2 regions of the Acidovorax sp. M2(2025) genome follow, and region 1 is predicted to be linked to the other one. Evidence: riboswitches for the same ligand, from Rfam matches in the RefSeq annotation. Region 1 holds a riboswitch; the other holds the start of a gene.
The links. A riboswitch is a leader RNA that binds a small molecule or an ion and turns the genes downstream of it on or off. The one in region 1 is predicted to bind glycine.
Positions count from the first base shown of each region.

Region 2: linked by a shared signal. The riboswitch ahead of gcvT (glycine cleavage system aminomethyltransferase GcvT) and the one ahead of ACOYR3_RS03720 (D-amino acid dehydrogenase) in region 1 are both predicted to bind glycine.

Region 1 covers NZ_CP186262.1:797,627-812,495, reverse strand. The annotation lists gene ACOYR3_RS03790 (HAD family hydrolase) at 19-663, shown strand; gene ACOYR3_RS03785 (hypothetical protein) at 683-1,417, shown strand; gene ACOYR3_RS03780 (hypothetical protein) at 1,414-1,740, shown strand; gene ACOYR3_RS03775 (polysaccharide biosynthesis/export family protein) at 1,758-2,840, shown strand; gene ACOYR3_RS03770 (beta-3-deoxy-D-manno-oct-2-ulosonic acid transferase) at 2,850-3,884, shown strand; gene ACOYR3_RS03765 (capsule biosynthesis protein) at 3,881-5,125, shown strand; gene ACOYR3_RS03760 (hypothetical protein) at 5,240-7,045, shown strand; gene ACOYR3_RS03755 (hypothetical protein) at 7,042-7,668, shown strand; gene ACOYR3_RS03750 (TetR/AcrR family transcriptional regulator) at 7,883-8,719, shown strand; gene ACOYR3_RS03745 (DUF2867 domain-containing protein) at 8,716-9,285, shown strand; gene ACOYR3_RS03740 (ABC1 kinase family protein) at 9,278-10,615, shown strand; gene ACOYR3_RS03735 (hypothetical protein) at 10,612-10,992, shown strand; gene ACOYR3_RS03730 (hypothetical protein) at 11,212-11,715, shown strand; gene ACOYR3_RS03725 (2-keto-4-pentenoate hydratase) at 11,746-12,531, opposite strand; glycine riboswitch at 12,686-12,775, shown strand; glycine riboswitch at 12,776-12,902, shown strand; gene ACOYR3_RS03720 (D-amino acid dehydrogenase) at 12,997-14,316, shown strand; gene ACOYR3_RS03715 (hypothetical protein) at 14,547-14,696, shown strand.
Region 2 covers NZ_CP186262.1:3,003,104-3,017,972, forward strand. The annotation lists gene ACOYR3_RS13960 (hydantoinase B/oxoprolinase family protein) at 1-2,086, opposite strand, end outside; gene ACOYR3_RS13965 (TRAP transporter substrate-binding protein) at 2,183-3,151, opposite strand; gene ACOYR3_RS13970 (TRAP transporter large permease) at 3,191-4,489, opposite strand; gene ACOYR3_RS13975 (TRAP transporter small permease) at 4,511-5,020, opposite strand; gene ACOYR3_RS13980 (TRAP transporter substrate-binding protein) at 5,144-6,115, opposite strand; gene ACOYR3_RS13985 (putative hydro-lyase) at 6,141-6,965, opposite strand; gene ACOYR3_RS13990 (LysR family transcriptional regulator) at 7,281-8,183, opposite strand; gene ACOYR3_RS13995 (Lrp/AsnC family transcriptional regulator) at 8,297-8,749, opposite strand; gene ACOYR3_RS14000 (TRAP transporter substrate-binding protein) at 9,173-10,144, shown strand; gene ACOYR3_RS14005 (TRAP transporter small permease) at 10,232-10,726, shown strand; gene ACOYR3_RS14010 (TRAP transporter large permease) at 10,723-12,000, shown strand; glycine riboswitch at 12,010-12,117, shown strand; glycine riboswitch at 12,131-12,257, shown strand; gene gcvT (glycine cleavage system aminomethyltransferase GcvT) at 12,304-13,461, shown strand; gene gcvH (glycine cleavage system protein GcvH) at 13,558-13,932, shown strand; gene gcvP (aminomethyl-transferring glycine dehydrogenase) at 14,076-14,869, shown strand, end outside.

The DNA of each region.
Region 1 (14,869 bases):
ACTTGCAAGGCCACCGCAATGATCAAGGCTGTTTTGTTCGACATGGATGGCGTACTCATCGAGGCCAAGGATTGGCACTATGAATCGCTGAACCGGGCACTCGCCCACTTTGGCATGGAGATCTCTCGCCACGAGCACGAGACGACCTTCGATGGCCTGCCCACGAAAAAGAAGCTGGAGATGCTGAGCGTGGAAAAAGGCCTGCCGCGCGCGTTGCACCCATTCCTGAACGACCTGAAGCAGCAGTACACGGTGGAGATCGTCCATACGCTCTGCCGTCCGCGGTTCCTGCAGGAGCAAGCGCTGTCGCAGCTGCAGCGCAATGGGTTCAAGCTCGCCGTCTGCTCCAACTCCATCCGGGCAACGGTCGAACTGATGATGGAGAAGGCCGCCCTCGCCCCCTATCTGCACCTGATGCTGTCCAACCAGGATGTTGCCAAGTCCAAGCCGGCGCCGGACATCTACCTCAAGGCCATGGAGCGCTTCGCGCTGCAGCCCGAAGAATGCCTGGTGGTGGAGGACAACGAAAACGGCATCAAGGCGGCCATGGCCTCCGGCGCCCACGTGCTCGTTGTCGAGGACGTGGCGGACACGAACATCACCAACATCATGGCCCGCATCAACGAGATCAACGTCCTGAGCACGGCGCAGATCGCCGCGTGACGGCACAGGAGGAGTTCCCATGCACACCACCCATGTTCTCATCCTGGCCGCCAGCAACAAGGGCCGAGACCAGCGCGAATACCCCGGCTTTCTGAGTGAAATGGACGGCGAATGCCTGCTGGAAAAGCTCTGCCAGAAGGTCCACGAGATCCCGGACCGGAAGGTCTGTTTCGCGTTTCTCGCGCAGGACGTCAAGAAGTACCGGCTCGCAAGCATTGCCGACCTGATCAGCCCGGGAGCCGCGTTGGTCAAGGTGCCCAGCAACACCAAGGGCGCAGCCTGCACGGCCCTCTTGGCTGCAGCCGAGCTGGACGCCAATGACGAGCTGGTTATCGTAAGCGCCAACGAGTTCATCGACGAGCCCCTGGGGGCCCTGGTCGCCGGCTTCCGCGCAAAGCAGTACGACGCAGCAACCCTGGTTTTCCCCTCCGTCCATCCCCGCTACTCCTACGTCAAGGTGCAGGACGGTCTGGTCAGCGAGGCTGCGCAGTGCATGCCCATCAGCCGCAACGCCACCACCGGCTTCTTCTGGTTTCGCAGGGTTGGCGACTTCATTGACGCCATCGAGTCGGCCATCCGCAAGGACGCGCACCACGAAGGCCGGTACTACGTGGCCCCGCTGCTCAACGAGCTGCTGCTCAAGGGTCGCAAGGTGGGGGCGCTGCCCATCGAGTCGCGCCACTACCTGCCCCTCAAGTCCGAGCGGCAGATCGCGGCTTTCGAAGACGCACACATGCAGCAGGTCGCGGCGTGAAAGTCCATCACCTCTCCCAGATGGTCAAAGGCTGGTTCGTGGGCAGCTTCACCCCCAGCGTGGTCCAGACCCACGCGGTCGAAGTGGCGGTGAAAACGTACAAGGCGGGCGACAGGGAGGCCCAGCATTTCCACAAGCTGGCCACTGAAGTCACCGTGGTCGTCAGCGGCCGCATCCGCATGTCAGGAAGGGAGTTCGGCGCCGGCGACATCGTGACCCTGAAGCCGCTGGAGCCGACCGACTTTGAAGCGCTGACCGACGCGGTCAATGTCGTGGTGAAGCTGCCCGGCGCGGCGGATGACAAGTACCCCGGCACGCCCTGAACGCCCACTCCATTTCCATGAAATCCATTGCCTTCGCCCTGTGTGTCGGCGCCGCCGTAGCAGGCTGCGCCTCCGATGCCTCCTTTCTGCCCCGCTCGGGCCCGGCGGCTGATCAGCTGCAGTCGTCCGTGCCGGGCGTGAATCTGGTTCGTCTCGATCTGCCGGAGTCGCAGCGGCTTGCGTCCCTGGCCGACCAGCGCAAGACCAGCTTCACCCAGCTCGGCGCTGCGGCCGCCTACCGCGACACCATCGCCGTGGGCGAGGTGGTGCAGGTGACGCTCCTGGAGGCGGCGCCGGCCATGCTGCTGGCCGGGGCCGCCGACAACCTCGGCGGCGCCCGGTCCCTGCAACTGCCGGATCAGATCGTGCAAACGGACGGGTCCATCAACGTCCCGTTTGCGGGGCGCCTCCAGGTCGTGGGCAAGACGCCCCAGCGGGTCGAAGCACAGATTGGCGAAGCGCTCAAGGGCCGGGCCAACCTGCCGCAGGCCCTTGTGCGGGTCAACGGCGTGGCCCAGGAGGTCACGATCGTGGGCGAAGTGCGCGCGGCCCGACGCCATCCGCTGTCGCAAAAGCACGAACGGCTCCTGGACGTGATTGCCGCTGCCGGCGGGGCTTCAGCGCCTGTTGAAAAGGTCAGTGTCTCGCTGTCGCGGGCCGGCACCACGGTGGAGCTGCCTCTGCAGCGTGTGATTCGCGAGCACCGGGAAAACGTCGTGATGGCCGCCGGCGACGTCGTGACCCTCTACCACCAGCCCCAGCATTTCGTGGCCTTGGGCGCCGTCAACAAGCAGGGCGAGGTGCCCTACGAGGCCACCGGCATCACGCTGGCCCAAGCGGTGGCGCGCGCGGGAGGTCTGGTCGACAGCCGGGCCGCGCCCACCGAGGTGTTCCTGGCACGCCAGAGCAACGGCGAGGCCACCGTCTACCGCCTGGACCTGAGCCGCCCGGAGGCCCTGTTCGTGATGCGCAACACGCCGGTGAGCAGCGGCGACATCGTGTACGTGGCCAATGCACAGGCGGCCGAACTGCAGAAGTTCCTGCTGCTGGTGGGCTCGCTGGTGTCGCCGGCGGCGGCAGTGAACACGATGAACAACTGAGCCGCGGCCATGGACTTCTGCTTCGGCTTCAGCCCCCTCAAGCGCAAGCGTCTGGAAGCGTTTACCCGCGCGCGCGTGACCCCCATCCGGGCCTGGTCGAGGCAGTTGCCGGACGGCGCACGCGTTTTCGTGTGGGGCGCTGGGGTTCTGCCGGCGCGGTTCCATGCCCGCAGCCCGACCGTTGTGCGCGTGGAAGACGGCTTTCTGCGGTCAGTGGGCCTGGGTGCTGCATTTGCACCCCCCATTTCCTGGACCTTTGACACGCAGGGCCTGCACCACTGGGGCCACAGCCCGACCGACCTGGAAGCGCTGCTGGAAACGCGGCCCTTCAGCGACGCACAGCGGGCCATGGGCCTGCGTCTCATCCGCGCGCTGCGCCTGCACAAGCTCAGCAAGTACAACCTGCCCGCAGGCAAGGCGTGGAGCAGCCTGGACCGCTGCCAAGCCCACCCCGGCCGCAAGGTCCTGGTGATCGGGCAAGTTGCCGACGACGCGGCGCTGCTGGGGATTCGCACGCCCGTACGGACCAACCGGGACCTTCTGGCGCAGGTGCGCGCCAGGCACCCTGCGGCGTTCATCGCCTACAAGCGCCATCCCGATGTCATTGCAGGGCTGCGCCAGGGCGCCGACGACGACGCCGGTCAGTGGGCCGACGCCGTGATGGAAGGCGTCAGCCTGCAGGACGCACTCCCATGGTTTGACGAAGTGCACGTGCTGAACTCCCTGTCCGGCTTTGAAGCCTTGGTCGCCGGGAAGCCGGTGGTCTGCCATGCCCAGCCGTTTTACGCGGGATGGGGCCTGACCGAAGACTTGCAGCCCTGCCCCCGGCGCTCGCGCCAGCTCGAGCTGAGCGAGCTGGTCTACGGCGCATTGGGTCTCTACCCCACCTACGTGCATCCCGACACCGGCCTGGCCATGGATGTGTTCACGGCCATGGACTACCTCGCACGGCTGCAGATGCGGCCTGCGGCTGCGATGGGCCGCGCCGGCCTGCAGGTGGGTCGCCTGCGGGGCTGGCTTCTCCGGCGGAGGTCCGCGGCATGAAGCACCCGCTGTTCCAGGAAAACTGGCACGGGCGCCGGGTCGTGCTTCTCCAGGGTCCGGTGGGACCCTTCTTCTGGAGGGCCGCAAAGTGGCTGCGTGCGCAAGGCGCCACGGTTCGCAAGCTCAATTTCAATGGCGGGGATGTCGCGTTCTTTCCCACGGGGCGCCTGTTCACCCGCCGTGCGGACAAGCTGCAAGGCGCGCTGCGCTCGCTGCTGGAGGCCCACGGGATCACCGATGTATGGCTTTTCGGGGACTGCCGCCCGATCCACCGCGTGGCCATCGAACTGGCGAAGGCGCTGGGGGTGGCGGTCTGGGTGTTTGAAGAGGGCTACTTCCGGCCGGCCTTCATCACCTGCGAACGCGGCGGCGTGAACGGCCACAGCGCGCTGCCCACCGTGGCCACCGCGTACGCGGACTGGCCCCTCGGGGACGGGGAGCCGGGCCTTCTGCCCGCCCGCCCGGGGACGTTCCGGGCCATGGCCGTGCAGGCCTGCACCTACTGGCTGATGGCAGCGCTGCTATGGCCTTTGACCCCCTTCTACCGGCACCACCGCAGCCTCAACGTGCCCGCAGAGGCCGGCCGCTGGCTGCGCGGATACGCACGCAAGCTGTACTTCCTGTCCCGGGAACGAGGGCTGCAAGAACTGCTGGTCGGCCCATTCAGCGGCAAGTTTGTCCTGGTGCCGCTGCAGGTCCACAACGACGCCCAGGTAACGGTCCATAGCGGCTATGCTGACGTGCGCGAATTCATAGTGCAGACCCTGGAGGCGTTCGCCCAGCATGCCCCTCAGGACCACGTGCTGGCCTTCAAGCACCACCCGCTAGACCGGGCGTACCGTGAGTATGGCCGCTGGATCCGCAAGCAGGCCGCCGGCCTGGGGCTGGCGGACCGGGTCTACGTGCTGCACGACCAGCACCTGCCCACCTTGCTGGACCACGCCGCCGGCGCCGTGGTCATCAACTCGACCGTGGGGCTGTCCGCCATCCACCAGGGCGTGGCAACCCATGTGATGGGCAAGGCCTTTTACGGATTCGCAGGCTTGACGCACCAGGGCTCCTTGTCGGACTTCCTGGCCAGCCCCGCAGCCCACAAGCCGGACGCAGAGCTGTACCGCCGGTTTCGCGCGGCCGTGATATCGACCACCCAGATCAACGACAACTTCTACAAACCCATCCGGGGCTTTGCCGTGGCCCGCGCCCCGCAGGGCGGCCCGGCGCCCAGCCGGTTGTCCGTCTAGCCACCAACCATGCTTGCGGCAATTGCCGGGAAAGGCCCGCGCCATCACGCACGCGCTCCCGGCGAGCGCCGCAGTTGCGCGGGCCGTCCCGGCCCCATCCAGCACCTTCACCCCATGCCCATCATTCAATTGCGCCACATGTCCAAGGTGGCTTCTTTCAGGCCCGCCCACAGCGCGGCGGTGCCCCGCGCCGTATGCAAGGCACTCGCCCAGACGGCGGCACTCGTCACTTTCCGCAACCTGGAGTCGGGCAAGCCCGACCTGCGGATCCGGCACGTGAATGCCACTTCGCGGTTCTTGCAGTTCCAGGCAGACTGTCTGCTCTTCTACGGCGTCGAGGGCGACTCGCCGCTGGCACCGCTCATCCTCTGGGACGCTGCGCACGCCCTGCCGGTGGGTGGGCGCATCGGCATGGCGGCGGATTTCGTGGACACCCCGTTTCTTGCACGGGACTACTTCGCGGGGGCACTGCAGAGCGAGGCAGCGACCGACGACGGCATCCGCTGGTTCACCAAGACGGCCCTGCTGCCCGCCGAGCAGGATGCGGGCCTGGATGCCTGGACCTTCGGCATTCCCGTGGGGCCCGAGGACGCCACGCCGCTGAACAAGACGGTGGAGCGGATCCTGGAACTGGACGTGCCCACGGCCGAGATCCTGCTGTGCGGGCGCCCCGGCGCCAATTTCAAATACTTCGACAAGGTCCGCATCGTGGGAGAAGACATTCCCGCGCCGCCGCTGCGCATTGGTGAAAAGAAGAACCGCCTGGCCCAGGAGGCGCGGCATCCAAATCTTTGCATCATTCACGACCGGGTATTTCTCCCCAGGAACTTCCACGAGGCCGTGAAGCGGTTTGGGGACTTCTTTCCCCTCACCACCATGCAGAGCTTGTGGTTCGACGACTATCACAACTGCGTGCCGTCGCGCTACTCCGACACAGGCGTGACGTTCAGCCTGAAGACCATGCCCGTGGCCGGGCTGATGCGCGACAACAATGTCGAAGCCCCCTCGGTCCTCTCCCCCTCGGTGTTTCCGCTGTCCGATCAAAGCGGCTTCTATACCGCCAATTCGCTCAAGTACAGCGAAGCTGCGTACCCCACCGGCAGCATGTACCTGTGCAAGCGCTCCGTGTGGAACCTTGTCCCGCAGACGCATCTGCTCCATTGGAACGAGTTCGAGGACCTCGAGCAGGCGTACCGTGCCGTCGCGGCCGGAGTGCCCCGCAAGGTCAATCCCTTTGCCCTGACCCAGACCCTCATGACCCGGGCCCTGCTCAACAGCGCCAAAAGCGGTGTGCTTGTCGAGCAGTTGAAGGGAGCACCGACCTTGCGCAGGGCCTGGACGGCCGTGCTCCCCCTCCGGCGCAAACCCGCGCTCAAGGTGAGCCAGGAGTCCGCGCTGCGCGCCATGCAGCGCTTCGTTTCCAAGTACTCCGCTGACCGCGAGCAGTTCCAGCTGCCGTCCCAGGCGGTGGTTGATTCGGCCTCGCGGTTCGAAGCCATCATCCGGATCCTCCAGCGCGCCAAGGTACCCGTCCAGCAGGGCCCCCTGCGCCAGTTCGTCGCGGACTTCGAAAAGCTCGTGATGTTTGACCAGGTGCCGTATTCGATGGTGGACGACATTTGCCGGGACATCGTGTTCCACAAGATGTCGGCGGTGGACGCTCTGCTCATCAAGAACCCGTTGCTGCGCCGGCACCTCACGCTGCGCCCGTCCAAAGGCATGTTCTACCAGTCGCTGGAAGACTATTTCACCAAGCCCTCCCTGGCGCTGCGGCTGGGCACCCTGCTCTCGGCCCTCTACCTGTACCGCTCGCGCAAGGACCTCGTTTTCCTGGAAGGCGGGGTGCTCGCCTACTACCGGGCGATCCTGCAGACAACGCCCTTCCATTCGCGGGGCAGCGCTCAGAAGGAAGGCGCATGATGCATGTGTTCATTGCTTCCACGTCGGCGTGGACGAATCATGGCCCTGCATGCACGGCCATCGCCCACCGGATGCTGGCCTCCACGGTCGCATCGCCGCAGACCCTGGTCATTGACCTGCCCACCGCGCAGCGGGAGCCCCAGACGGCCGATGGGACGGCACTGGCTGCAGCGCCCACGCCGGTGTCCATGCGCTCCTGGATCGATCACTTCTTTCGCGACCAGCCCATGCTGGACGTGGAACGCGTGCATCGCGCCGCGCGCGAGCTGTGCACGGAAGGGACCCTGATCGCAGCCATTGATGCGTCCGCCCTGGATGCGGGCCTCATCGACCGCACCATGAACCAGCTGCGCATCGCCTTCTATGGCTGCGCGCATTGGCCTGGCGTGCTGGTGCTGGTCGTGGACGACGCCATCCTGCACGACGTGGCCGGCTTCGCGGGCCATGTGTTCTATGTCCAGCCCCAGGTGACGGGCCAATCCAAGATCAACGCCCAGCTGCGCCACCTGGTCCGCTTTGCGCGCATGGAAGGCCTCTTCGGCCTGCGCCACAGCGTGGTGAACAGGTTGAACAATTGGCTCGACCGCCTCCGCCGCGGCCTGAGCGTCACCGAAGAACACTGACCGCGAGGCCGCCCCGGGGCGCTGCAACAGCGCGCCGGGGCAGCGGCCCCTTTCCCTTGCCGGCCCCGCGGCGGCTTCCCCCTTGCACCAACCTCTGACGCCGGCCCTCGGCAGGGACGGCCGTGCGCGTCCCTGCCGGCCGCAGAACAACGCGCTTGACGCTTTAAACAAAAATAACTATTCTTTAATCAACTTAAAACTTCATTTTTATGAAATGAAAACCACCCGCCAGCAGCAAGAGGCCACGCGCCGCCAGATCCTGGCCAGCGCGGTGGACCTGATGACCCGCCAGGGCTTTGACGGCACGACGATGAAGGACATCGCACGCGCCGCCGGCATTGGCGACGCCACGATCTACAAGTACTTTCCCACCAAGGACCGCATCGTGGTGGGCTACCTGGACGACGCGGTGCAGCAGGCGCTGGACGCCGCGTTGCAGACCCCGGGCTTCGCTGGCTACCAGCTGCAGGAAAAGCTGCAGCGCCTGACGGACGCGGTGCTCGAGCACCTGCTGGCCGACCGGGAATTCGTGGCGCAGGTGCGCACGCTGGCCCAGCGCTCGCCCCTGTCCATGCTGGCCGAGCCGCTGGCCGCGCGCCAGCGCTTGCGCGAAGCGGTGGCCAGCTTTCTGGAGGCCGCCGAGGCCAGCGGCGAGATCGAGCCCTGCGACTTCAAGGGCGTGGCGGGCAGCCTGTACACCGACTACCTCGCCGGTGTGGTCACGTACTGGCTGGGCGACACCTCCGACGAGTTTGCCGACACCGCGCAGCTGGTGGACCTCTCGCTGGGCGTGCTGGTGCAGACGCTGCGCAGCGGCCTGGTCAACCGGGTGCTGCAGCTGGGCGGCTTTGTGTTGCGCAGCCAGATGGCCCGCATGGCCCAGCACCGCAGCGGGCTGCTAGGGCTGCTGCAGCTGGCCCGGCAGACGGTGGGCAGCGCACCGCGGCGGGAGCAGGCCGGGGAGGACGCGCCGCCCGCGCCCGCCCGCAAACCCCGTGCAGCACGGCCTTCAGCAGCCTCCGCCAGCAAAAAGAGGAAGGGCACCCCATGACCGCCACCTCGCCCCCCCAGGCTGTACCCACCGTGCGCGCCACGCAGGTGCCGCCCGGCACCGCCATCCACGCCACGCTGCCCGGCGCCCACTTTTTCGATGCCTATGAGGTGGCCGACCGGCACCCGGAGCGCCCGTCGCTGCAGGCGTGGCTGGACGTGGCCGCGCGCACCCCGGCGTGGACACGCGCGCTCATGGCCGTGCGCAACCAGGCCGTGCGGCTCGTCGGTCTGAAGGACCTGGGCCAGCTGCACGACGGCCACCCGCCCGCCAGCGGCCGCGCGCTGAACGACGCGCGCAGCTACCGGGTGGGCGACCGCGTGGGCATCTTCCGCATCCGGCACCTGAGCGACACGGAAGTGGTGATGGGCCAGGACGACCGGCACCTGGACGTGCAGGTCTCCATCTGCAAGCGCGCCGCAGCCCCGGGCGCCGCGCCCACCGTGGTGCTGAGCACCGTGGTGCACATCCACAACCTGCTGGGCCACGCCTACATGGCGGTGGTCACGCCCTTCCACCGCGTCATCGCCCGCGACACGGCGCAGCGCCTGGCACAGCATGGTTAGCGACCGCGCCCCGCGCACCAGCAAACTGGCCCGCAGCGCCATCACCGGGCTGGCCGCCGCACGCATCGGCATGGCCGAGGTGGGGCACCGCACCCGCCGCCGCACACCCGCGGCCCAGGCCGAGCATGAAGCCGCCGTGGGCCGCATCCTGTTTGGCGCGCTGGGGCAGTTGCGCGGCTCGGCGCTGAAGGTGTCGCAGCTGCTCAGCATGCACCCGCAGCTGCTGCCCGAGGGCGTGCGGCGCGAGCTGGCCCGCGCGCACTGCCAGGCCCTGCCGCTGAACCGCGCGCTGGTGGGCCGCGTGTTCCGCCAGGCGTTCGGCCAGGAGCCGGAGGCGCTGTTCGATCACTTCGAGCCCACCGCGTTTGCCGCCGCCAGCCTGGGCCAGGTGCACCGCGCCCAGCTGGCGGGCCACGGCACGGTGGCCGTGAAGGTGCAGTACCCCGGCATCGCCAGCACCATCGCCAGCGACATGCAGCTGGTGCGCGGCGTGCTGCGCACCCTGGCCCACACCGACCTGCCCCTGCCGGAAGCACCCGTTGTGCAGGCGGTGATGGACGAGATCGAGGCCACCTTGCTGCGCGAGGTGGACTACCTGCAGGAGGCGGCGCAGCTGCAGTGGTTTGCGCAGCACGCGGCACAGCCCGGTGTGGTGATCGCGCGGCCCGTGCTGTCGCACACCCGGGCGCAGGTGCTCACGCAGCAGTTCCTGCCCGGCCAGCCGCTGCAGGCCTGGCTGGCCACGCGGCCCCGCCAGGCGCTGCGCGACCAGGCGGGGCAGCGCCTGTGGGACTGGTTCCTGCACTGCACCTTCGTGCTCGGCAGGGTGCATGCCGATCCGCACCCCGGCAACTTCGTGTTCACGCCGGACGGCGCGGTGGGGGTACTGGACTTCGGCTGTACCCGCGAGCTGTCCGCGCCGTTCCGGCACCACGTGGCCAGCGCCTGGTCGGCCCTGCTGCGGCCGGCGGGCGATCCGCAGCGCGATGCGCAGGTGCTGCAGGCTTACCAGGCCCTGGGGCTGGCCCGCCCGGACCTGGCCGTGCCCACCTATGCGCGCGACATTGCCCCCGTGCTGGCAGAGATGCAGGCCTGGCAGGTGGAGCCGTTCACCCGGCCGGTGTTCGACTTCGGCACCAAGGCCCCCGTGCCCCTCACCCCGCCAGCGCACCAGCGCGTGCTGGGGGAACATCTGGTGCAGGTGCCGCGCGAGATGCCCGTTTTCGAACGCATGTGGATGGGCCTCATGCACCTGCTCACCCTGCTGGGCGCGCGCGTGCACACGCACCACCCCCAGATCCACGGCAGCGGGCCGCATTCGCCGGCATGAACACCGCACTGGTCCTGGCGGCGGTGGGCCTCGCGGTGGTGGGTGCGGCCCACTCGGTGGTCGGGGAACTGCGGGTCTTCCGCCCGCTGCGCACGCGCGGCGTGGTGCCCACCGCGGGGCAGCCGGTGCTGCGCGAACGGCAGGTGCGCATCCTGTGGGGCACCTGGCACTTGGCCACCGTGCTGGGCTGGGCCTTGAGCGCGCTGCTGTGGCGCCTGGGCACCGTGCCTGCGGACCCCGACCTGGACGCCTGGGTGGCCGATGTGGCGGGCGCCGCCACGCTCGCCAGCGGGCTGCTGGTGTTCTTTGCAACGGACGGCCGGCACCCCGCCTGGGTGGCGCTGCTCACGGTGGCCGCCCTCGTCTGGTGGCGCTGACCCGGCGGGCGGCGGCAGCGTGAAAAACATCACGGAATTGCGGCCTTTCGCACGGTCGGGAAACACTACGTCACAAGTCTTCGCCAAACGCCTACACCGGCTTGACAACCCGCACGCACCATGAAGGCTCCGGTTCCGCAAGGAATCACTTGTCAGACGCCTCGGACATGTCCTCCAGAACCCGCGTGAGAACGTTGAACAGGCGCCAAGGAGACCACCATGCACCGCAATGCACTCGCCGCTGTTTCCGTCGCCCTGCTGTCCGCCCTGGGCACCGCCACCGTGGCGCAGGCACAGACCAGCGCCACTGTCGTGATCCAGTCGGGTCCGCCCCCGCAATACCGCCCGGCCGCGCCCGTCGTTGTCCAGTACGGCCCGCCGCCGCCGCCCCGCCACGAAGTCATGCCCCATGCCCGCCGTGGCATGGTGTGGGTGCCCGGCCACTGGGAATGGCGCGGACACCGCTATGTGTGGCTGCAGGGCTACTGGGTGAAGGCCCGCCCGGGCTACTACTACCGCGAGCCTCGCTGGGTGGAGCACGGCGGCCGCTGGGAGATGCGCCCCGGCGGGTGGGACCGCGATGGCGACGGCATTCCCAACCGGTATGACCGGGACCGCGACGGTGACGGCATCCCGAATCGCTACGAGCGGCCCCGCGACCACGACCGCGACGGCGTGCCCAACCGCTACGACCGCCGCCCCGACAACCCGTACCGCCACTGACGCACGGCGGGTGGCCGGCGCGTGAACGCCTCAGTCCACGCGCAGCACGGCGGACCCGAGCCCCGGAAAGTCTGCGACCACCTCGGTGCCGGGTGCGACCAGCACCGTCCCCGTGCAGGAGCCGGTAGTCACCCACTGGCCTGCGCGCAATCCACCCAGGCTGGCGGCGCCGCCGCTGGCCAGCCATGCCAGCAGGCGCAAGGGGTCGCCCGCAGGGTTGCCGCCTGCAGCGTGCCGCACCGCCGCTTCGCCATTCACCCACAGGCAGACCGGCTGCTGCAGGGGCCGCACCGCCGCCACGTCGGCGGAGCCGGAGCCCACCACCAGGGCGCCATGGCAGGCCTGGTCGGCCAGCCGGCTCCACTCGCCTTGTCGCGCCCAGGCGGCAAAGCGGGTGTCGCACACCTCGATAGCGGCGCGCACCGAAACCACGGCAGCCAGCACCTCTTCGGGGCCGTACGGTGTGCTTCGGGGAGGCAGGTCGGCGCCCAGCTCATAGACCAGTTCGGCCTCCACGCCAACCACCGCAAAATCCGCGGCCGCGAGCCGGACGGTCGGCGGCTCTCCGGCAGCCACCCACACGGAATCGCGGGTGAGGGCCGCACGCGCGGGCTGGGCCTGCGGGCTTGCGGCCCCAACCTTCCAGCCGGCCACCTCCGCGCGCTCGCGCACCACCGCGTCCTGCACCGCATAGGCCTGCGCGGCGTCCCGCGGCCGCAGCCCCGCGGGCAAGTCCAGCGGCCGGGGCATGCGCCCCTGGCGCGCCATGGTCAGGACGGCAGCGGCGGCAAAGGCATCAAAAGCGGTGTCGGGCATGGAAGGCATCCTGGCGTGCGGGGCGCAGGCCGTTGGTTGGGTGGAGGGAAACAGCAGTGCGACGGATTATGGCCACCCGGCCCTGCTCGCATCAGCAACGATTGCCGGCCATTAGCACGGCAAGATGCCGGTGGGCGCCGCAGTGCTTCCTAGAATCAGCCCCGCAGGAGAGCACGCGGCACCGCCCGCGTCACCGAAGGCGCAAACTCCCATGCACGCTCAGGTTCCGTACTGCATCTTTTTTCAAAAGCCGTCTGGAGAGACGCCACCGCCCCGGACACCACGGGGCTGCGTAGCGCACCGAAGGAGCAAGCCGCAGCCCGGGTGGGTGCGCGGTGAATCTCTCAGGTACCAAGGACAGGGGGAGCGGCAGCTTGGCGGAAGCGCGCCAGCTGCATGCTATTAAATTTATAGCTGTCTGCGCACATCCATCAAGCGCCAGAGCCCAGAAAGGCTTTGAAAATCATGCGCGTGATCGTTTTGGGTGCCGGCTTGCTCGGCGTGACTTCGGCGTATTTCCTTGCACAGCGCGGCCACGAGGTGACCGTCATCGACCGCCAGGCCACACCCGGCGCCGAGACCAGCTTTGCCAACGGGGGACAGATCTCGGTGAGTCATGCCGAGCCCTGGGCCAACCCCAGCGCGCCGCTGAAGGTGCTGCAGTGGCTGGGCAAGGAAGATGCACCGCTGCTGTTCCGCCTGCGCGCGGACATGCGGCAGTGGCTGTGGGGCCTGTCCTTCCTGCGCAACTGCACGCCCGCGCGCACGCGCCACAACATCGAGCAGATCGTCAACCTGGGCACCTACAGCCGCAGCGTGCTGCAGCAGCTGCGCGCGGCCACGGGCCTCCAATACGACCAGCGCACGCAGGGCATCCTGCACTTCTATACCAACGCCCAGGAATTCGAGGGCGCGCTCGCCCCCGCGGAGCAGATGCGTGCGCTGGGCTGCGAGCGCCAGGTCATCAGCGCCGACGAGGCCGTGCGCATTGAGCCGGCCCTCGCCCACATCCGCCCGCAGCTGGCCGGCGCCACCTACACGGCCGAGGACGAATCCGGCGACGCCAACCAGTTCACCCGCGAACTGGCCAGGTTGTGCGAGGCGGCAGGCGTGCAATTCCGCCTGGGCCACCACATCACCGCGCTGCGCGAGGTGGCCGGCCGCATCGACCATGTGGAAGTGACCAATGCCGAAGGCCGCTTCGAGCGCGTGCGCGGCGATGCCTTCGTGCTGGCGCTGGGCTCGTTCAGCCCGCTGCTGGCCCAGCCACTGGGCATTGAATTGCCCATCTACCCGGCCAAGGGCTATTCGGTGACCATGCCCGTCAAGGACGCGCGCTTGGCGCACCAGGTGAGCCTGACGGACGATGAGTTCAAGCTCGTGTTCTCGCGCTACACAAGCGAACGCGGCGGTGACCGCCTGCGCATTGCCGGCACGGCGGAGCTGAACGGCTACGACCGCCACCTGAACCCCGTGCGCTGCGAGGCCATCGTGCGCCGCGTGGAGCAGCTCTTCCCCGGCGCGGGCGACACCGCGCAGGCCCAGTTCTGGACGGGCCTGCGCCCCGCCACGCCCAGCAACGTGCCGCTGATCGGCGCCACGCGCCTGGGCAACCTGTTCCTCAACACCGGCCACGGCACGCTGGGCTGGACGCACGCTTGCGGCTCGGGCCAGGCCCTGGCCGACATCGTGAGCGGCCGGGTGCCGGAGGTGGACTTTGCCTTCCAGGGCGTGCAGGGGCGTCGCCCCGGCGCGGCCCTGGTGCCGTCGCGCACGGCGGCTTGAGCGGCTTGAGCCGCCTGCCCGCCGGCGGCGCCCACCTCGCGCGCAATGCCCAGGCACCGCGCGGGGCGCCGGGCGGCGCTACTCGGCCGCGCCCGTGGCCTGCGCTATGAAGCGCTCCACGGCCTGCATGTCCGCCCCGGCATACAAAGGCATCACGCCACCGCTGCCGACCCCGCGGAGCTGGCGCGCGGCAAAGCGCTGTTCACCACCCTCCAGCCCGCCTGTGCCGCATGAGCGCCAAGGAAGCGGACGGCCTGCTGGCGCGCGGCGCGGTGCTGGTGGATACCCGCACCGAAATGGAATACAAGGCAAACGCATCCGCGAGGATGACTTCCAGTCGCTGGACAAGCCTGGCCCGCTCGACAAGGCCAGGCCCGTGATCTTTGCCTGCAACGGGGCCAAGTGCTGGAAGTGCTGGACGTCCTGCATACAAGGCCGCCAAGGTTGCGGCATCGCGCGGCTTCACGTCGGTGTACTGGCTGCGCGGCGGCTTGCCGGGGTGCGATGCGCAGGGGCTGCCCACCGAAGGCGGCTGACCGGGCCACCACCCCAT
Region 2 (14,869 bases), 2.2 Mb from region 1:
GCACCGGGTCCACCGTGGTGCCGGCGGCGTACTGCACCTTGCGGGCCGTGACGCGGTCGAGCACCAGATGGTCCAGGTCGGTCAGCCGCGCGGACCAGCCGGGCTCCACCACGGTGGTGGTGTTCTTCTCGGCAATGATGGCCGGGCCGGGGATCACGTCGCCGGGGCGCAGGTCCTCGCGCACGACCAGGGCGGCGTCGTGCCACTGGCCGCCGGAGTACATGCGCACCGTCTCGCGCTGCGGGTGCTTGCGGTGGGCATGCACGGGCAGGCGCGGCTCTGCGGGCGCGTCGCCGGGGATCACGGCCTCCACCGACACGGCCTCCACCACCAGGCCCTTGCCGGCCATCAGGAAGGCAAAGCGCTGGCGGTAGGCGGCCTCGAACGCGGCCTGGATCGCCGCCATGTCGCCAAAGGGTACGACCAGCGCCGAATCGGTGCCCTCGTAGCGCACGTGCACGTTGTGGCGCACCTGCACGGGGTTGGTGCTGACCTGCTGGCGCTCCAGTTCGGCCTGCGCGGCAGCGCCCAGGGTATCAAGCCGCTCGGCAATCAAGGGCAGCGACTCTGCAGCCAGCGGCATCTCCACCGCCTGCTCGCGGATCACGGTCTGGTCCGCCAGGCCCATGCCGTAGGCGCTGAGCACGCCCGCCAGCGGGTGCACGAACACGCGCGTCATGCCCAAGGCGTCGGCCACCAGGCAGGCGTGCTGGCCGCCTGCGCCGCCAAAGCACTGCAGGGTGTAGCGCGTTACGTCGTACCCGCGCGCCACGCTGATCTTCTTGATGGCGTTGGCCATCTGCTGCACGGCGATCTGGATGAAGCCTTCGGCCACCTCCTCGGGCTTGCGCTGGGTCTGGCCGGCAATCTCCTCGAAGCGGGCGCGCACCGCGTCAGCGTCCAGCGCTTCGTTGGCGGCCGGGCCGAACACGCTGGGGAAGTAGCGCGGCTGCACCTTGCCCACCATCACGTTCGCATCCGTCACGGCCAGCGGGCCGCCGCGGCGGTAGCTCACGGGGCCGGGGTTGGCGCCGGCACTTTCAGGCCCCACACGAAAGCGGGCCCCGTCATAGCTCAGCACCGATCCGCCCCCCGCGGCGACGGTGTGGATGCTCATCATGGGCGCGCGCATGCGCACGCCGGCCACGTGGGTTTCGAACTCGCGCTCGAACTCGCCCGCGTAGTGGCTCACGTCCGTGCTGGTGCCGCCCATGTCGAAGCCGATCACCTTCGCCTGTCCGGCCAGCCCCGCCGTGCGCGCCATCCCCACGATGCCGCCGGCCGGACCGGACAGAATCGCGTCCTTGCCCTGGAAGGTGCCCGCGTCCGTAAGCCCGCCCGAAGACTGCATGAAGAACAGCTTCACGCCCGGCATTTCGCTCGCCACCTGGTCCACGTAGCGGCGCAGGATGGGCGAGAGGTACGCGTCCACCACCGTGGTGTCGCCGCGGCTCACGAACTTCATCATCGGGCTCGTCTCGTGCGAGGTGCTGATCTGCGTGAAGCCCACCTCCTGGGCAATGCGCTTTGCAGCCTGCTCGTGCTCGGTATAGCGGTAGCCGTGCATGAATACGATGGCCACGCTGCGCAGGCCGCGGCCATAGGCGGCCAGCAGCTCGCCGCGCAGCCCCGGCTCGTCCAGAGGCTGCATCACCGCCCCCTGCGCGCCGATGCGCTCGCGCGCCTCGATCACCTCGGCATAGAGCAGCTCGGGGAGCACGATGTGGCGGTCGAACAGGCGCGGGCGGTTTTGGTACGCAATGCGCAGCGCGTCCTTGAAGCCCTGTGTGGTGATGAGCAGCGTGGGCTCGCCCTTGCGCTCCAGCAGCGCGTTGGTGGCCACGGTGGTGCCCATCTTCACGCACTCCACCAAGTCAGGCGTCACCGGTTCGCCGGGCTGCAGGCCCAGCAGGTGGCGAATGCCGGCCACCGCCGCGTCCTTGTACTGCTCGGGGTTCTCCGACAGCAGCTTGTGCGTGACCAGGGTGCCGTCCGGGCGCTTGCCCACGATGTCGGTGAAGGTGCCGCCCCGGTCGATCCAGAACTGCCAGCGGCTGCCATGGGGGTTGGTGTTGGTTGCTTGCATGGTGTTGAAATGCGTCAGAAAGAAAGGAAGAACAGATAAGAAGACGAACGAGCACGCAATGCGCGAGGCGGGGCGGAGCCGTGCCCGGCAGCGCGATCAGCGCTGGAAGTAGTACGGAATGAAAATCTTGTTGGCCTCGTTGCCCACGGACTGCACCCATTCGCGCGAGAAGCGTTCGCCCAGGCGCTTGAGTTCGGCGTCCAGCTCGGCGGGCGCGCGGCCCACCTGGATGCCCTTGCGCTGCAGCTCGCCCACCGACTCCTGCGCGATGGTTTCGCTCAGCGCCCAGCCCCGGGCCTCGGCCTCGGCGGCCACCTGCGTCACGGCCTGGCGCACCGGTGCCGGCAGTGCGTCAAATGCCTTCTGGTTCACGAACACGATGTTCTTGGGAAACCAGGCGTTGATGCCGTAGTACTGCCGGATCTGGCCCCACACCTGGTTCTCCACGCCCGTGAGGGCCGAGGTGATCATGGAGTCGAGCTTGCCCGCGGCCAGCGCCTGGTTGACCTCCACCATGGGCACGTCCACCGGCGTGGCGCCCAGCAGCTCGGCAATGCGCACGGTGGCGGGGTTGTAGGTGCGCATGCGCGTGCCCTTGAAGTCGGCAGCCGACTTGACCGGCGCCACCGAGAACAGGCCCTGCGGCGGCCAGGGCACGGCATACAGCACTTTCAGGCCCCGCTGCGCGAAGTGCCCTTCGATCAACGGACGCTGCAGGTCCCACAGGCGGCGCGCGTCGGCGTAGCTGCGCACCACGAAGGGCACGGCGTCGGCGCCGGCAATGGGCATGCCTGGCACCAGGCTGGTCATGATGGTCTCGCCCGCCTCGGCCTTGGCGTCCTGCACAGCCTGGGGGATGTCGCCTAGCTTGAACAATGCGTTGTTGGCGTGCACCTCAATGCGCAGCGCACCGGCCGAGGCACGCTCCACCTCCTGGGCAAATTGCACGATATTGCGCGTGTGGAACGACTCCGCGCGGTAGCCTGTCGCCAGCTTCCACACGCTCTGCGCGCACAGCGCCGGGGCCGCGGCCAGCGCGGCCAGCAACAACACAAGGGCTTTCATGGCAGGACTCCTGGGCGGCGTTCTGGTGGCGAAAGCCGGTCAGCCCTGCATCTGGCGGGGCAGCCAGAGCACGACATCGGGCGCGAAATACGTCATGATGACCGCGGCGATCATCAGCACGAACAGGGGCAACGCAGTGCGCGCAATCCAGGTGACCTCGCGCCGCGTCATGCCCTGCAGCACGAACAGGTTGAAGCCCACTGGCGGCGTGATCTGCGCCATCTCCACCACCAGCACGATGAAGATGCCGAACCACACCAGGTCGAAGCCCGCGGCCTCCACCGTGGGCAGCAGCACGGCAATGGTCAGCACCACCATGGAGATGCCGTCCAGGAAGCACCCCAGCAGGATGAAGAACACGATGAGCAGCAGCATCAGCGCGAACGGCGACAGGTGCAGCGCGCCGATGAACTCGGCCAGGTGGCGTGGCAGGCCGATGAAGCCCATGGCCAGCGTGAGGAAGGCGGCGCCCGCCAGGATGAGGCCGATCATGCAGTACACGCGGCAGGCGGCGAACAGGCCTTCCTTGAAGGCCGCCCAGTCCAGCGAGCCCTCGATCTTGGCGAGGATGAGCGAGCCGGCCACACCCAGCGCGGCCGCTTCGGTGGCCGTGGCAATGCCGCTGTAGATGGCGCCCAGCACCACGACGATGAGCGAGACCACGGGGATCAGGTGGCGCGAGGCGTAGAGCTTCTGCGCAAAGCTCAGGCGGGCGTCCGGCGCAGGCACCTTGTCCTTGTTGAACAGGGCCCACACGATGATGTAGCCCATGAACAGCGCGGCCAGCAGCAGGCCCGGGATCACGCCGGCCAGGAACAGCTTGGAGATGGACACGTTGGCGGCCACGCCGTACACGATCATGATGATCGAGGGCGGAATGAGCAAGCCCAGCGTGCCCGCCCCGGCCAGCGTGCCCACGGAGATGTCCTCCGGGTAGCCGCGCTCCTTCAGCTCGGGCAGCGTGATCTTGCCGATGGTGGCGCAGGTGGCGGCAGAGGAGCCCGAGATGGCGGCAAAAATGGTGCAGCCCACCACGTTCACGTGCAGCAGGCGGCCCGGCAGGCGCTCCAGCCACGGGGCCAGTCCCTTGAACATGTTGCTCGAAAGCTTGCTGCGGAACAGGATCTCTCCCATCCACAGAAACAGCGGCAGCGCCGTCAGCGTCCAGCTGGAGGTGGAACCCCAGATGGTCAGCATCATGCTGTCGCCCACCGGGCGGCTGGTGAAGAGCTCCATGCCCAACAGCGCCACGGCCAGCAGCGACAGGCCGATCCACAGGCCCGAGCCGAGCACTGCGAACAGCGCCACGATCAGGCCGAAAGCAATAAGGATGTCCATGTTGTGTTCTCCTTGCGGGTGTTACTCGGAGCGGGCCGATTCGGACACGGCCATGAAGGCCACGCCCTGCAGCCGCAGCACCAGCGCGTGGGCAAACGACAGCGCAAAGCCAATGCAGCCCAGGGCCATGCTGATCTGCGGGATCCACAGAGGCGAGGCGTCCGCCGCGGGCGAGATGTCGTGCGTGGCGTAAGAAATCCACACAGAGCGCACGGCGTAGCAGGCGATGTAGACCGTGAGGACCAGCGCGCTGGCCAGGCAGAACCACTCGAAGGCCGAGCGCAGGCGTGCGGGCAGGCGGTCCAGCACCAGCGTCACGCGGATGTGGTCGCCGTTTTGCAGCGTGCCGGGCAAGGCAAAGAACAGCGCAGCGGCAATGGCGTAGCCCGCATAGGCGTCCAGCCCATCAATGTTCAGATGGATGACCTCGCGGGCAAAAACGCCCAGCGTGACGGCCGCGAACGCAGCCAGCATGGACAGGCCGGACAGCAGCATCAGCAGCCTGTAGAAATTGCGGACGAGTTTGTCCATGGCGTACTCCCGGTAACGCTTGAAAAGTGAAGGGAAAGGAAAGGAAAGCGGCGGCGCGGTGAACGGCCGGCGGCGCGTGCCCGGCACGGCCCCCGCCGCGCGCGGGGACCGGTGCGGGCGGACTTACTTCTTGCGGTAGGCGTCGATGATGGCCTGGCCCTCGGTGCCTGCGGCCTTTACCCAGTCGGCCGTCATCGCGTCGCCAATGCCGGCCAGCTCCTTCTTGATGCTGTCGCTGGGTTCGGCCACCGTCATGCCCTTGGCGGCAAGTTCCTTCACGAACTCCTTGTCCACCCGCTCGCTGGTGGCCCAGCCCCGCGCTTCGGCGGCTGCGGCGGCCTTGAGCACGGCCTCCTGCAAAGGCTTTTCCAGCGCATCAAACGCCTTCTGGTTGACCACCGTGGCATTGCGCGGCAGCCAGGCGCTGACCGGATAGAAGTACTTGACCTGTTCGTACAGCTTGGACTCCACGCCGCTGGCGCTGGAGGTCAGGAAGTTCTGCACCGTGTTGGTCGCCAGGGCCTGGCCCAGCTCCGACAGCTGGATCGTGACCGGCTGGGCCTTGAGCAACTGCGCGATGCGCGTGGTGGCCGGGTTGTAGGCCCGCATCTTGGTGCCGACAAAGTCGGCGGGGGTGCTCACGGGCTTGAGCGAGTACAGGGATTGGCCAGGCCAGGGCACGCTGAAAAGCACCTTGATGCCCTGCGACGCCAGCAGCTTATCTTGCGCGGGCTTGGCCGCCAGGTACAGGCGTTTGGAGTCGGCATAGCTCGTCGCCAGGAAGGGAATGGAATCCACCCCGAAGAGCGGGTTCTCGTTGGACGCGCCCGAGAGGATGAACTCCGCCGAGGGCACCTGCCCCGTCTGCACGGCGCGCTTGATCTCGTTGGCCTTGTAGAGCGAGCCGCCGGGATGCAAAGTGATCTTGAGCTTCCCGCCCGTGAGCTGATCGACTTCGTTGGCAAACTGCTGCACGTTCTGCGTCTGGAAGCTGTTGGCGCCGTAGCCGGTGGGCAGGTCCCATTTGACCTGGGCCTGGGCCTGGGCCAGGCCCATGCCGAGGGCGGCCGTCATGCACAGTGCGATTTTTTTCATGAGGAGACTCCTGGAGGGTTGCCGCTTAGAAGCTGGCAAGGTGGTGGTTGAGAAGGTCGGTGATCAACATGCAGCCCGGCGCATGGGTGATGCAAAACGCCGGCTGGGCATTCAAGATGGCGGACTGCGGCGTGACGCCACAGGCCCAGAACACGGGAATCTCGCCCGGCATCAGCTCCACCGCGTCGCCGTAGTCAGGCAGGGCGATGTCGGCAATGCCGATGAGGGCGGGGTCGCCGATATGCACCGGCGCGCCGTGCACATTGGGAAAGCGCGAGGTGACCTGCACCGCGCGGATCACGTCCACCGCGGGCATGGGCCGCATGGACACCACCATGGCGCCGCCGAACGGCCCCGCGGCCTCGGTGGCGATGTTCGTGCGGTACATGGCCACGTTCTTGCCTTCGTTGATGTGGCGCAGGCTGATGCCGGCCTCCTGCAGTGCCGCCTCAAACGAGAACGAGCACCCCAGCACGAAGGTCACCAGGTCGGGCCGCCACAGGGCCGTGATGTCGCCCACTTCCTGCGCCAGCTCGCCGTGGCGCCACACGCGGTACTGCGGCACATCGGTGCGGATGTCGATGCCCTCGCCCAGCGAGGGCAGCGCCGTCTGGCCGGGCTCGCTCACGGCCAGCACCGGGCAGGGCTTGGGGTTGCGCTGGCAAAAGCGCAGGAAGTCGCCAGCCAGCACCTCGGGCAGGATCACCAGGTTGCCCTGCACGCGGCCGTGCGCCAGGCCGCTGGTGTGCGACGCCCAGGCGCCTTCACGAATCACGCTGCGCACATGGCCGGGGGTGTTGATGCCTTCGGAACCGAATACTTCCACCGCGGCTTGAACTGCTGAATCCACCATTTTTCCTCGCATTGAGAAATGTCAATTGCATGACGTTGGGGCGGATTGTGTGGGGGTGCAACCGGGCTGGCAAATTCAAAAACTTTCTATCAGCTCATCGATTTTTTCGATGTTCACCATTGGTGAATTGCGAACCAAATTGGTGCCAAGGGTTAACCCCTATGCACCACGCCAGCGCAGTTTCAGGGATAACCCTGAGCGCTGGGACGGGCCTGCAGACGCCGCAACGCAGCAACGCAGCAAGGCCACGGCGCGGCGCCGCCGACCCGCGGCGCGCGGGCGGCACGGCGCTCAACGATGCTGGGAGGTAGGTCAGCCGCGCTTGCGTGCAGCGGCTGGCAGTGCGTCGATGAATGCAAGCGCCGACCGAACGACGGCCTCCATCGCCGGAGAGGACGGGTCTTCACGGTAGCTCACATGGATGGGCAGGGGCCGCAGCGCGGCGTCGCAGGCCAGCACGCGCAGGTCCGGGAAGGCCAGCATGCGCTGCACCGCCAGGCGCGGCAGCGTGGCCACGCCAAAGCCGCCCTGCACCAACTGCACCATGGCCGAGATGGACGAGATGGTGTGCACGCAGCGCGGCTCCACCTGCGCATGGCGCAGGGTATCCAGCAGGTACACATGCGGCTGGGAGCCGCGCTGGAAGGTCAGGATGTCGGTGTCTGCAAAGTCCTGCAGCGTGTACCTGCGCTTGCGGTGCAGCTTGCTGTTGCCCACGAACACCATCTCCATGGGCGCCAGGGCTTGGCTGCGAATCCCGTCGGCCGACGCGGGCAGTGCGGCAAAGACTGCGTCCAGCGTGCCGCGGCGGACCTGGTCGAGCAGCACGGGAGTGGGCTCCACCGTCAACTCCAGCTCCAGCAGCGGGTTGTCCTTGCGCAGCTGTTCCACCCATGGAATCAGCCACGAATGCAGCACCGATTCAATCGCCCCCAGGCGGAAGGACACCTCCAGCGGCGCCCCTGAACCCATCTCGGCCTTGAGCTGGCGCTGCAGTTCCAGCATGCGCCGGGCGTAGCTCAGGAACCGCGTGCCCGCGACAGTGAGCTTGAAGTGCTTGTCACGCCGGTCCAGCAGCAGCACGCCCAGCTCTTCCTCCAGCGCTGCGATGCGGCTGGACATGGCCGACTGCGTGAGGAACAGCTTCTCTGCGGCGCGCGTCACGCTCTTGAGGGAGGCCACCCAGTAGAAGGCTTCAACAAAACGCAGGTTCATGGACGGTGCTCCGCAGGCGGCCAGCGGTGCTGGCTCGCTCGAGTTTGCTATTGTTTCAGTAGCTGCTTGCGCTTATCCGCAAAGCGCTGGCGGCCATTTTTATTCAAGAATTTTCACCCCAGCGGCAGGTCCGCCTTCTTCAGCGTGCGCAGCACAAAGCTGGAGCGGCTGTGCCGGATGCCCTTGATCTTGTAGAGCTTCTCGCGCAGCAGGCGCTCGTAGTCGCGCGTGTCCTTGACCACGATGCGCAGCAGGTAGTCGTAGTCGCCCGACACCAGGTGCGCTTCGATCACCTCGGGAATGCTGGCCAGCGTCTCGCCAAACTTTTCCAGCGTGTTGTCGGAGTGGCTGTCCAGCGTGACCTGCACCAGCACCGTGTCGGCCAAGTCCAGCGCCTGCGGGTTGATGCGCACCGTGTAGCCCTGGATGACGCCCGCCTCTTCCATCTTCCTGATGCGGCCCCAGCACGGCGACGGGCTCAGGCCCACGGCCTGGCCGATCTCTTGCAAACTGGCGCGGGCGTTGCCCTGCAGCACAGCGAGAATTTTTCTGTCCAATCGGTCCATCGGGCTAATTATTCACGCAACTCGATTGACGCAGAAAATTATTCTGCAATCGGCACAATACTCACCAAATTCAGAAGATTCGTCTCCACCGCGCAGCGCATACTTTCTTCCATCAAGGCGCTCTTACCGGAGTGCACGAAATGGCAAGGCCCCGGCTGGTTACCGCCAGCGCGGGGCCGTTGGCATGGCGGCGGGCGCACCACGGCAGCGCCCCATCCGCGCCGAACGCAAGACACCGGGCGCCGCCATGCGCCGGCGCTACGGCTGCCCAGAACCCCCTGCAGTTGATAAGCACGCTTACCAGCACAAACCCGGATGCCCGGTGCGATGCTGCACCGCCATAATTTGTGCGAGGCCTGGGGCCGCCCCTGCGGGGCGCCGCGCGTTCTTCCGCCCCCGCCCACTATTCCAACAGGAGACAGCATGCAACTGACCAAACTCGTCGTCGGCCTGGGCCTTGCGCTCGGCTTTGTGGCGTCCGCGGCTGCGCAGACCACCATGCGCATCAGCATCTCGACGGCCCAGAACTCCCACCAGGGCGTCGCCATCGACACGTTTGCCAAGGAAGTCGAGAAGCGCACGGGCGGCCGCTACAAGGTGCAGACCTTCTACAACGGCGCCCTGGGCGGCGAGCGCGAATCCATCGAGGCCGTGCAGCTAGGCACGCAGGAGCTGGCGTTCAGCTCCAGCGGCCCCGTGCCCAACTTTGTGCCCGAGACGAAGATCCTGGACGTGCCCTTCCTGTTCCGCGACAAGGCGCACGCCCGCGCCGTGCTGGACGGCCCCATCGGGCAAGACCTGCTGTCCAAGTTTGACGCCAAGGGTTTCAAGGCGCTGGCGTGGGCGGAAAACGGCTTCCGCCACATGACCAACAGCAAGCGTGACGTGAAGGAGCCCGGCGACCTGAAGGGCCTGAAGATGCGCACCATGGAGAACCCGGTGCATATCGCTGCCTACAAGGGCTTCGGCATCATCACCACGCCCATGGCCTTCCCGGAAGTGTTCACCGCCCTGCAGCAAGGCACGGTGGACGGCCAGGAAAACCCCCTGTCGGTCATCATCTCGGCCAAGTTTGACCAGGTGCAAAAACACCTGTCGCTCACCGGCCACGTGTACTCGCCCTGCATCTTCCTGATGAACAAGGCCGCGTTCGACAAGCTGTCGGCCGCCGACAAGCAAGCCTTCCTCGACGCAGCCAAGGAAGGCGCCAAGGCCAACCGCGCCCGCGTGGACGAAGACGATGCCAAGGGCGTGGCCGACCTGCGCGCCAAGGGCATGACCGTGATCGACAACCTGGACAAGGCCAAGTTCGTGGCGGCGCTGGCGCCCGTGAATGCCGAGTTCGAAAAGCAGTTCGGCAAGGCTGCGCTGGACAAGATCCGGGCCGTCAAGTAACCCGCAACGCGTGCGGCGGACGCACCCGTTGCTCCTGGTCCTGGCTTTCAACGCCCGTTTGCCGCGCGCAAACGGGCTTTTTCATTCATGAAAAAAATCTTTCTTCAATGGGAACGGTGGAGCACCGGCGCCGCCATGGCGGGTGCCTGCCTGATGCTGGCCCTGGCATCGCTGCTGGGCATGTTCCAGATCGTCATGCGTTTCGTGCTGGAGCAGCCGGCCGAGTGGACCGAGGTGCTGATCCGCTTCAGCCTGATCTGGATGGTGTTCCTCGCCATTCCTGCGGCCTTTCGCCAGGGCGCCATGGTGAGCGTGGACGTGCTCTACCGCTGGAGCCCGCCCGCCCTGCGGCGCGTGCTGGATGCGGTCGTGAGCCTGGCCGCGCTGGCGCTCATCGCGGTCATCGTGTGGTTCGGCTGGGACTACGCCCAGCGCGGCGGCGTGCAGTCGATGGCGGGGCTGGAATCGGTGTCGATGTTCTGGGCCTATGTCGCCATGCCGGTGGGCGGCCTGTTCAGCGCCGTCGGCATCGTGGGCAACTGGCTTGACCCGCAGCGCCAGGAACTGGAGACCGCGCAATGACCCCCACCATGCTCGTCACCATGGTGCTGTGCTTCGCACTCACCGTCTCCGTCGCGGTGTCCATCGGGCTCGCGTCGATCGTTGGCATCCAGGTGTCCAACGCCAACATGCTGATCTCGGTGAAGGAAATGTTCGCCTCAATCAACAAGTTCCCGCTCGCGGCCATTCCCTTCTTCATCCTGGCGGGCAACCTGATGGAAACCGGTGGCATCTCGCGCCGGCTGGTGGAGTTTGCCAAGAGCATCGTGGGCGGCGTGCAAGGCGGCCTGCCCATGACCTGCGTGCTCACCTGCATGATCTTTGCGGCGGTGTCGGGCTCGTCGGTGGCCACCACGTTCGCCATCGGCGCCATCCTGATTCCGGCGCTCATCAAGCATGGCTACCCCACCAGCTACGCGGCCGCGCTGCAGGCCACCAGCGCCGAGCTGGGCGTGATCATTCCGCCCTCCATTCCCATGATCCTGTACGGCGTGAGCGCCGAGGTGTCGATTGGCGAGCTGTTCATCGCAGGCTTCGGCCCCGGCATCCTCATCAGCCTGGCGCTGATGAGCTTCGTGTGGGTGTATTGCAAGATCAAGGGCTGGGGCAAGAACGACGGCGACGGGCGCATGCCCCTGGGCCGCGCCACCTTGCAGGCGGGCTGGGCATTGCTGATGCCGGTCATCATCCTGGGCGGCATTTATGGCGGCGTGTTCACGCCCACCGAAGCGTCGGCCGTGGCGGTGTTCTATGCGCTGTTGGTCGGCGTGCTCATTTACCGCGAGATCAAGCTGCGGGACTTGTACGCCATCCTGCGCAAGTCGGCCATCTCGTCCGCGGTGATCATGTTCATCATCGCCAACGCGGGCCTGTTTGCTTTTCTGATCACGCGCGCCGGCGTGCCCGACGCGATCGGCCACTGGCTGGAAGGCGTGCTGCAATCGCCGGCCATGTTCCTGCTGGGCGTCAATGCGGCGCTGTTCCTGATCGGCATGTTCATCGAGACCAGCGCCGCCATCATCGTGCTCGCCCCCATCCTCGCCCCGGTGGCCCAGCACTTTGGGGTGGACCCGGTGCACTTCGGCCTGATCATGGTGGTGAACCTGGCGCTGGGCATGATCACCCCGCCCTTCGGCGTGAACCTGTTTGCGGCGTGCACGGTGGCCCGGATTTCGCTGGACCGCATCGTGGGCCACCTGCTGCCGTTCGTCTGCGTGATCCTGGTGTGCCTGCTGGTCATCACCTACGTGCCAGGCATTTCGCTGAGCCTGCGCGACCTGGTGTACGCCAAGTAGGCATTACAATCGTGGCCGTCAGGAGAGAGTGCCCCACCTTCGCAACGAAGGCAGCGCGGCACCGCCGAAGGCGCAGGCAGCTGCCGAACGCTCAGGCAAAAGGACTGGCAACCGCCCGCAGCGATGCGGGCGTTACCTTGCTGGAGAGAGATGGTCCCGCCGCATCGCGCGATGGGCCATCCACCGAAGGAGCAAGCCGCGCGGCCAGCCAGGGCGCCGCGGTGAATCTCTCAGGTAAAGCGGACAGCAGGGCAAATCCCGCGATCCATGGGGTCGCGGCCACCATTTGCCCGGAGTTCCGCCTTGACCGCCACGCCCGCTTCCGCATCCGCCCCCCTGCTCACCACGCCCCTGAACGCCCTGCACATTGAGCTGGGCGCCCGCATGGTGCCGTTTGCCGGCTACTCCATGCCCGTGCAATACCCCGCCGGCCTGATGGCCGAGCACGTGCACACGCGCACGGCCGCGGGCCTGTTCGACGTGTCGCACATGGGCCAGCTCAAGCTCATCGGTGCCGATGCGGCTGCAGCCTTCGAGACGCTGATGCCCGTGGACGTGATCGACCTGCCCGTGGGCAAGCAGCGCTACGGCCTGCTGCTGACCGATGAGGGCACCATCATCGACGACCTGATGTTCTTCAACCAGGGCGTGGTGGACGGCGAGCCCACGCTGTTCGTCATCGTCAACGGCGCCTGCAAGGTGGGCGACATCGCGCACATCCAGGCCCGCATCGGCCAGCGCTGCAAGGTCGTGCCCATGCCCGACCACGCCCTGCTCGCGCTGCAGGGCCCGCAGGCCGTCACCGCCCTCGCCCGCCTGGCGCCCGGCGTCGAAAAACTGGTGTTCATGACCGGTGGCGCGTTCAGCATTGCGGGCTGCGACTGCTTTGTGACCCGCAGCGGCTACACCGGCGAAGACGGCTTTGAGATCTCCGTGCCCGCCGCCCAGGCAGAGACGCTCGCCCGCGCCCTGCTGGCCCAGCCCGAAGTGAAACCCATCGGCCTGGGCGCGCGCAACTCGCTCCGGCTGGAAGCGGGCCTGTGCCTGTACGGCAACGACATCGACACCACCACCACCCCGCCCGAGGCCGCACTGAACTGGGCCATCCAGAAGGTGCGCCGCACCGGCGGTGCGCGGGCGGGCGGCTTCCCCGGCGCCGACAAGGTGCTGGCGCAGATCGACAACCCCGCCAGCCTGCAGCGCAAGCGCGTGGGCCTGGTGGCGCTGGAGCGCGTGCCCGTGCGCGAGCACACCGAGCTGCAAGGCACGGACGGCCAGAAGATCGGCGAGGTCACCAGCGGCCTGCTGGGCCCCACGGTGAACGAGCCCGTGGCCATGGGCTACGTGGATGCCGCCCACGCCGCCATCGGCACGCGTGTGAACGCCATCGTGCGCGGCAAGGCCGTGCCGATGGAAGTGCGGGCCATGCCTTTCGTCCCGGCCAACTACTACCGCGGCTGATTTCGCGGACGGCAGCGCATACGGCGTCCATTCGCCCCGTTCGCCCGCTACATTGCTGATTCCTTCATTTACCCCCTTTGCCTGAGGAGCTTCCCCATGACCGTCAAATTTTCCAAAGAACACGAGTGGATCAACGCCGCTGATGCCGCCGCTGCCGTGGTCGGCATCACCGTGCATGCGCAGGATGCGCTGGGCGACGTGGTGTTCGTGGACCTGCCCGAAGTCGGCAAGACCTACAGCCAGGGCGAAGTGGCCGGCGTGGTCGAATCCGTCAAGGCCGCTGCCGACGTGTACATGCCCGTCGCGGGCGAGATCGTCGAAGTGAACGAAGCCCTGCGCGCCGACCCGTCCCTGGCCAACAGCGACCCGCTGGGCGCCGGCTGGTTCTTCAAGGTCAAGCTGTCCGACGCCGGCCAGCTGGCCGAGCTGATGGACGAGACGACCTACAGCGCCTTCGCCGCCAACGCCTGAACGCCGGGCTTGCCGCACAAAGCGCCTCAAAAACCATAGCTGCTTGCGCTTTATCCATGCCGATCTCAGACCAAAATCGATCTGAGGTTGGCTAAAAACAAGCGCGAGCAGCTCCCCTTTTCATAGCAGACCACCGCCCCACCATGACCGCCGCCCTGCCCCTCTCCGCGCTGGAGAACGCCGCCGAGTTTTTGCCCCGCCACATCGGCATCGACGCGGCGGATGAAGCCCACATGCTGTCCGTGATCGGCGAGGCCTCGCGCCGCGCGCTCATCGACTCCATCGTGCCGCGCTCCATCGCCCGGGGCCGCGCCATGGACCTGCCGCCCGCCACCACCGAGGCCGCAGCGCTGGCCGAACTCAAGGCCATCGCCGGCAAGAACAAGCTGCTCAAGAGCTTCATCGGCCAGGGCTACTACGGCACGCACACCCCCGGCGTCATCCTGCGCAACATCCTGGAAAACCCCGCCTGGTACACCGCCTACACGCCCTACCAGGCCGAGATTTCGCAGGGCCGCATGGAGGCGCTGGTCAACTTCCAGACCATGGTCTGCGACCTGACGGGCATGCCCATTGCCAATGCGTCCATGCTCGACGAAGCCACCGCCGCCGCCGAGGCGATGACGCTGGCCAAGCGCTCCGTCAAGAGCAAGAGCAATGTCTTTGTGGTGGCCGGCGACGCCCACCCCCAGACCATCGAAGTCATCCAGACCCGCGCCAAGCCCCTGGGCCTGGAAGTGCGTTTGGCCAACTCGGCCGAAGAATGGAACACCCTGCTGGCGGGCGAGTACTTTGCCGTGCTGGCGCAATACCCCGCCACCAGCGGCCGCATTGACGACCTGCGCGCCGACGTGGAAAAGGCCCACGCCCAGCAAGCCGCCTTCATCGTGGCCGCCGACCTGCTGGCGCTCACCCTCATCACGCCGCCGGGCGAGTT